One region of the Kitasatospora misakiensis genome, then DNA from elsewhere that is predicted to be linked to it. Evidence: riboswitches for the same ligand, from Rfam matches in the RefSeq annotation. Region 1 holds a riboswitch; the other holds the start of a gene.
What was found. Region 1 has a riboswitch for cyclic di-AMP ahead of ACFP3U_RS10095 (glycoside hydrolase family 16 protein). Riboswitches for the same ligand answer to the same signal wherever they lie in the genome.
Positions count from the first base shown of each region.

Region 1 (3,157 bases):
CGCCTTCATCGGCAATCTCGGCCCGGACCGGACCGCGTCGCCGTTCACCGTCGTGGTCACCCTGCCCGAGGGCGTCACCCCGGAGGTCCCGTACTTCCCGGAGAACTGCTACGAGTTCCAGAACGGCCACCGGGTGCGCTGCACCTTCCCGGCCGGCCTGCCGAAGTTCCGCAGCGCGACCGCGATCATCCCGGTCCGCCTCGCGACCACCGTCCCCGCGCCCGGCACGCTGACCGGGGGCTGGGTGGCGGTCCGCGGCGACGACGACCGGAACGAGGAGAACAACAAGCAGCCGTTCGAGATCCAGGTCGTCGAGACCACCGGTCCGCGTCCGGCCGTCTGACCTGCCGGCGGCCGGTGATCACCGCGGTTGGCGGTGGCCGACGATCGGCCACCGTCGCCCGCGGTGATCACCGGTGGACGCGCACCTACCGGTGGATGCAGATCTACCGGTGGACGCGGACTTACCGGTAGACCCGGACGTAGTCCGCGGCGAAGGTGATCGGCGCCGTGCCCTGGGGCGCGGGGTGGTAGTTCCCCGCGCTCAGGGACAGGTTGAGGATCAGGTACGCGGACCAGTTGGCGCCGACGCCCTTGCCGTCCGAGAACACCTTGACCCCGTTGACGTACCAGTCGACGGAGTTGGCGCCGTAGTAGGTGCCGATGGTGACCCAGCCGTCCTTGGCGATCGACTTGGCGTCGGTGTAGTACAGGTGGCCGGGGTTGACGTGGTTGGTCAGCTCCAGCAGGTTCGGGTTGTCGGTGTGGTACTCGAAGCTGTCGATCTCGCCGTGGCTGCCGCTGGTGCCGTTCCACGTCCACAGCGCCGGCCAGGCGCCGGTGCCGGCCGGGAGCTTGACCCTGGTCTCGGCGTAGTCGCCCGTCTTCACCTGGAAGCCCTCGTTGGAGTACTCGGTGGTGAGCAGCCCGGTGTCCCAGGACTGCTTGCCGTTCTCCAGCGTGTTGGCGCCCGGCTTGGCGGTGAAGGTCGCGACGCCGTTGGCGACCGTGACGTTGTTCTTGTTCAGCCAGTCGAGCTTGTTGTCGTCCGGGTTGTGGTTGCCGTAGTGGTAGGAACTGCTCCGGTCGCCGGTCCAGCGGGAGCCGTAGCCGATCGGGCCGCTGAACTCCTCGTCCCAGGTCAGCTTCTTGCCGGGGACGGGGCTGCCGGTGGCCGGCGTGGTCGGGCTCGGCGTGGCGGTGGGCGTGGGGGTCGGCGTGGGGGTCGGCGTGGGGGTCGGCGTCGGCGTGGGCGTCGGAGTGGGGGTCGGCGTCGGGGCGGGGGCCGGCGTGGCGGCGGAGACCACGAGCTGGCGGGACGGCAGGTTGTGCCAGGTGCCACCGGCGTCCTGCCAGAAGCCGAACTGGGTGTAGCTGCCGGCCGCCAGGGTGCGCGGGCCGGTGGTGATCGACAGGCCGCCCGGGCAGATCCGCGCGTTGGAGACGTTCCCGGGGAAGTCGAGGTTGTTCCCGCCCGCGTCGCGGACGCCGACGCCGACGGTCTTCGCGGTGAAGCAGGCGGAGGAGTGCAGGGTGAGCGAGGCGGTCGACGCCTTGCCCGCGACCATGGTGGCCGGGCCGAGCTTGTCCTGGGTGACGGTCGGCAGGGAGGCGGCCTGGGCGCCGGTCACGGACGGTATGCCGAGCAGTCCGCCGCCGGTGACGGCGAGCGCCCCGGTCGCGGCGAGGGCGGCGGTGCGGCCCCGGCGGGAGGGACGGGCGTGGCGGGGCACGGAGCGCCGGCCGAACGCCCGCGCGCTTCCGTCGGGCTGGGCGGGCTGCGGGGAGGAAGTAGGCATGGCAGTCCTCTGCGACGCCTACGAGGTGAGCTGTCGGGTTCGGGCGCTGAGGTAGCCCGGCCGCCCGGAAAGCGGCTTCACCCCTAGCCTCGGTCGCACGTCGAAGCGCACGGCCGGGCACTGACCTGGGTCCCCCGCTCCCGTCCGCGTGGTGCTCGATTGCCGGCCGGCGGGTGGACGGGACTCGGCGTCCCGACGGCGGGGCTCCGCTGCGGCGGAAGCCTCTTGCAGGCTAGGCAGACCGTCCGGGTACGGACAACCTTCCTGGGACGGTTGTCGCACAGCTCACACCGGTCACGCGGGTCACGCGCTGCGCTCCCTGCGCTCCGTCCGCGCCGTGCACAGGGCCGGGCTGGGCCGGGTGGACGCAGTGGCGGGGCCGGCGGGGAAACTCCGCCTTGGAGCCGGGGTGGTCGGATAGGTTGGAGATCCCTTCGGGTCCGGAACCGTCCGGGCCGCACCGATCGCCACGTCCAGCGACGAGGAGACCGCCCCACCATGACCGCGTCCCTGCCCGCCTTCGCCGGCCGTACCTTCCTGTTCCGGGTCGACAACGGCGCGGCCTTCCGCAACGCCTACTCGGCCGACGGCAAGCGGCTGCGCTGGGAGGGCCTCGGCGAGTCGGCGGGCCAGTGGGAGGACGTCACCCTGCACGTCGCCGAGATCGGCCCGCAGCTGTACTTCGTCAGCTGGACCGAGGTGAGCGGGATCACCGTCAGCCACGTCATGGACCTGGCCCGGATGACGGTCCGCGCGTTCTGGACGTACGAGGGCGAGGGCGGCCGGGTCGGCGAGCTGCACACCGGCACGCTGGAGCAGGTGGCCTGAGCGTCCGGTCCGGCCGGTAGGTCGGTACAGCAGGTAGGTCGGTCCGGCCGGTAGGTCGGTACGGTCGGGGCCTGCGCGGTCAGACCGCCTGGCCGGAGGCCGGGACGGTCAGGTGCTGCGAGATCCACTCCAGGGAGGACGGGAGCAGCTTGCTCCAGGTCTCGAAGTTGTGGCCGCCGGTCTCCAGCATGCTGTAGGACACCTTCATCGGGCTGCGCGTGGCGGCCACGAACGCCTCGGTCTCGCGGCGGTAGTTGCCGTCGCCCTCCCTGGTGCCGGCCAGCAGCACGGAGACCTTGGGCTGCGGCAGGTTCTGGAGGCGCCACATCAGGTCGGCCTCGTTGCGGCGCTGTTCGCTGCCCTTGAAGAGGTCCCCGGTGGTCGGGTCGTCGGCGGCCTGGTAGTAGCCGGAGAGCGAGACGGCGGTCGGGAAGACCTCGGGGTGACGCATCGCCAGCTTGAGGGCGCAGTAGCCGCCGGTCGAATTGCCCATGAACGCCCAGGACTGCGGGTCGCTGGAGACCCGGTAG
Region 1 is NZ_JBHSOF010000009.1:75,734-78,890, forward strand. Features, by position in the region: gene ACFP3U_RS10090 (hypothetical protein) at 1-343, shown strand, start outside; gene ACFP3U_RS10095 (glycoside hydrolase family 16 protein) at 465-1,799, opposite strand; cyclic di-AMP (ydaO/yuaA leader) riboswitch at 1,800-1,963, opposite strand; gene ACFP3U_RS10100 (MoaF-related domain-containing protein) at 2,298-2,627, shown strand; gene ACFP3U_RS10105 (alpha/beta hydrolase) at 2,707-3,157, opposite strand, start outside.

Region 2 (3,157 bases), on a different contig from region 1:
GGAGTCGACCGCGGACGGCACCTGGTAGGCGTCGCCGCTGAGACCGGCCAGGGCGGGCAGCGCGGCGACGGCGAGCAGGCCGGCTGCGCGGGCCGCGGCGTTGTTGACCCCGCTGGCGATGCCCGCGTGCCGCACCTCCACCGCCGCCAGCACGGTGGCGGTCAGCGGGGCGACCAGCAGCACCATCCCGCTGCCCATCACCGCGACGGCGGGCAGCACGTCCGTCCAGTACGAGGCGTCGGGCCCGATCCGCAGCATCAGCAGCACGCCGACCGCGCAGAGCAGCGGGCCGACGGTGAGCGGCAGCCGCGGGCCGATCCGCTTGCCCAGCCGTCCGGCCCGGGCGGATAGCGCCAGCATGATCACGGTGATCGGCACCAGGGCCAGCCCGGAGATCAGCGGGGAGAAGCCGGAGACGATCTGCAGCTGGACGACCAGGAGGAAGAAGACGCCGCTGAACGCCGCGTAGACGGCGAGGGTGACCAGGTTCACGGCGGTGAACAGCCGTGAGGAGAACAGGCCGAGCGGCAGCATCGGCTCCGGGGTGCGGCGCTCGACCACGATGAAGGCGGCGCCGAGCAGCACGCCGGCCGCGCCGGTCACCCAGACCGTGGCGGACAGGCCGTTCCCGGCGGCGGTCAGCGCGTAGGTGATGGTGCCGAGCGCGAGGGCGGCCAGCACCGCGCCGAGCACGTCGAAGCGGCCGGTCGCGGACTCGTCCCGGCTCTCCGGGACGTGCCGGGCGGCCACCGCGACCACCATCGCGGCCAGCGGCAGGTTCAGCAGGAAGATCCAGCGCCAGCCCGGTCCGTCCACCAGCCAGCCGCCGAGGAACGGGCCGACGGCCGCCGACACCCCGCCGAGTCCGGACCAGAGGCCGACCGCCGCCGAGCGGTCGTCCGGATGGAACACCGCCTGGAGCATCGCCAGCGAGCCCGGGGTGAGCAGGGCCCCGCCGATGCCCTGCACGGCGCGCGCCGCGATCAGCACCTCAATGGTGGGGGCGGCGGCGCAGGCCGCCGACGCGGCGGCGAACCAGACCACGCCGAGCAGGAAGACCCGGCGCCGGCCGTACCGGTCGCCGAGCGCGCCGCCGAGCAGGATCAGGCCCGCCAGGGTGAGCAGATAGGCGTTGAGCGTCCATTGCAGGGCGTCGAGTTGGGCGCCGAGATCGGTGCCGATCCGGGGCAGCGCGACGTTCACGACGGTCCCGTCGAGCATCGCCATGCTGGAGCCGAGCACCGTCGCCAGAAGTACCCAGCGTCCCTGCGCGGTGCTCAATCGCAGGGTGCCGGCCTCGGAGGTAGTCACGGCTCATGGTCGGTCTCCCGGGGCTGAAGTGACAAGGGTCACCGGGGGTGTGTCGGGGATGTCCGTTGGGTGAGTGATCGTGTGCGCACCGATGACGATATCGGCGGAGAGTACCGGATCACTTGCGCGCGGTGAATGGATTGTGCACGTACTGTGCATGCCTCTCGAGCGGAGCGTCACGACATTCCGGACTTTGGTCCCGGGTGCCGGAGATCGACATTGCTTCACCCGAACGGATGGGTTTTAGTTCAGCGACCGCCCGGCGTCAGCCCGGGTGGCCACCGGGTGGAACGCCTAGTCCTGCCGCTGCCCGGTGGTACGCAACGAACTCTGTACGGCAGGAGCGGGGGACCCACAGGTAAGTCGCCGGACCCGAATTCCCACGGTCCGGCTTGGGGTGAAGCCGCGTCTTATTGCGGCCGGGCAACTCCAGCCCGAACCCGACAGCTCACCTCGTAGGCGTCGGAGAGGACATCTTCCATGCCCGCACAGGCTCGTCGTATCGCCCTGCCCCGCGCCGCCCGGATCGGCATCGCCACCGCCGTCACCGGTGCCGCCTTCGCCCTCCCGCTGGTGACCACCATCACCGCCCAGGCGCACGAGGCCCCGGCCGCCGGCCAGACGCAGCAGAGCAGCACCTGGACCGGTGCCGTCAGCGTCGACGCCGCCCCGGCCGCTGCTCCGGCCGCCCCCGCTGCTCCGGCTGCCGCCCCCGCCGCTCCGGCTGCTCCGGCCGCTCCGGTCGAGGACACCTACAAGGTCGTTGGCGGGGACACCCTGTCGAAGATCGCCGATGCCAAGAACGTCGACGGTGGCTGGAAGGCCCTGTACGACCACAACCGCTCGGTCGTCGGCGCCAACCCGAACCTCATCTTCCCGGGCCAGAAGCTCGCGCTGGGCGCCAAGGCCGCCGAGGTCGCGAAGCCGGCCGCCCCGGCCCCGGCCGCCAAGCCCGCCGCGCCCGCGGCCCCCGCCGCCAAGGCGCAGGTCTCGCAGGACTCGGCGAAGCCGGCCGCCCCGGCCGCCCCGGCCGCCAAGCCGGCGGTCCAGGCCGTCGCCCTCCAGGCCGCGCAGCCCGCCGCCCCGGCCCCGGCCGTCGCCGCCTCCGGCTTCGTCACCCCGGTGGCCAACCCGAAGATCGGCACCGCCTACGGTGTGGCCGGCTCGATGTGGGCCTCCGGCTACCACACCGGTGTCGACTTCGTCGTCTCCACCGGCACCCCGCTGCGCGCCGTCGGCGCCGGCACCGTGGTGAAGGCCGGCAACGGCGGCGCCTACGGCAACGAGGTCGAGATCAAGCTCGCCGACGGCAAGTACGCCCAGTACGCGCACCTGTCCTCGATCGGCGTGTCGATCGGCCAGACCGTCACCGTCGGCCAGCAGATCGGCCTCTCCGGTGCGACCGGCAACGTGACCGGCCCGCACCTGCACTTCGAGATCCGCACCGGCCCGGAGTACGGCTCGGACATCGACCCGCTCGCCTACCTGCGGGCGCACGGCGTCGCGATCTGACCCTCGGTCTGATCGACGCGATCCGGCACTGGGCCGGATCACATGCCACCGCTGGGTGCGGGGCGAAACGACCTCCCGGAATGGTCATGTCGGGTGACCGAACGACCGGGTGATCGCCGCACCTTCAGTGGATCGACGGGCGCGGGACACGCCCGTCCTGCCGGCCGGCCCGGCTCACGAGACCTCCTTCGTGAGCCGGGTCGGCCGTCGTCGTACCCGGGGGGTGTGGTTCGGTGGTGCGGATTCTGACTCGGCGTCAGGAGTCTTGGTGGCTCTGCCGGTTCAGGAGCGGTGGGCGGGCAGCGCCTGTTCGGCGGCGGTCAGCAGTTGGTGC
Region 2 is NZ_JBHSOF010000015.1:120,974-124,130, reverse strand. Features, by position in the region: gene ACFP3U_RS14585 (MFS transporter) at 1-1,311, opposite strand, end outside; cyclic di-AMP (ydaO/yuaA leader) riboswitch at 1,621-1,788, shown strand; gene ACFP3U_RS14580 (M23 family metallopeptidase) at 1,792-2,823, shown strand; gene ACFP3U_RS14575 (DUF2470 domain-containing protein) at 3,106-3,157, opposite strand, start outside.
Region 2: linked by a shared signal. The riboswitch ahead of ACFP3U_RS14580 (M23 family metallopeptidase) and the one ahead of ACFP3U_RS10095 (glycoside hydrolase family 16 protein) in region 1 are both predicted to bind cyclic di-AMP.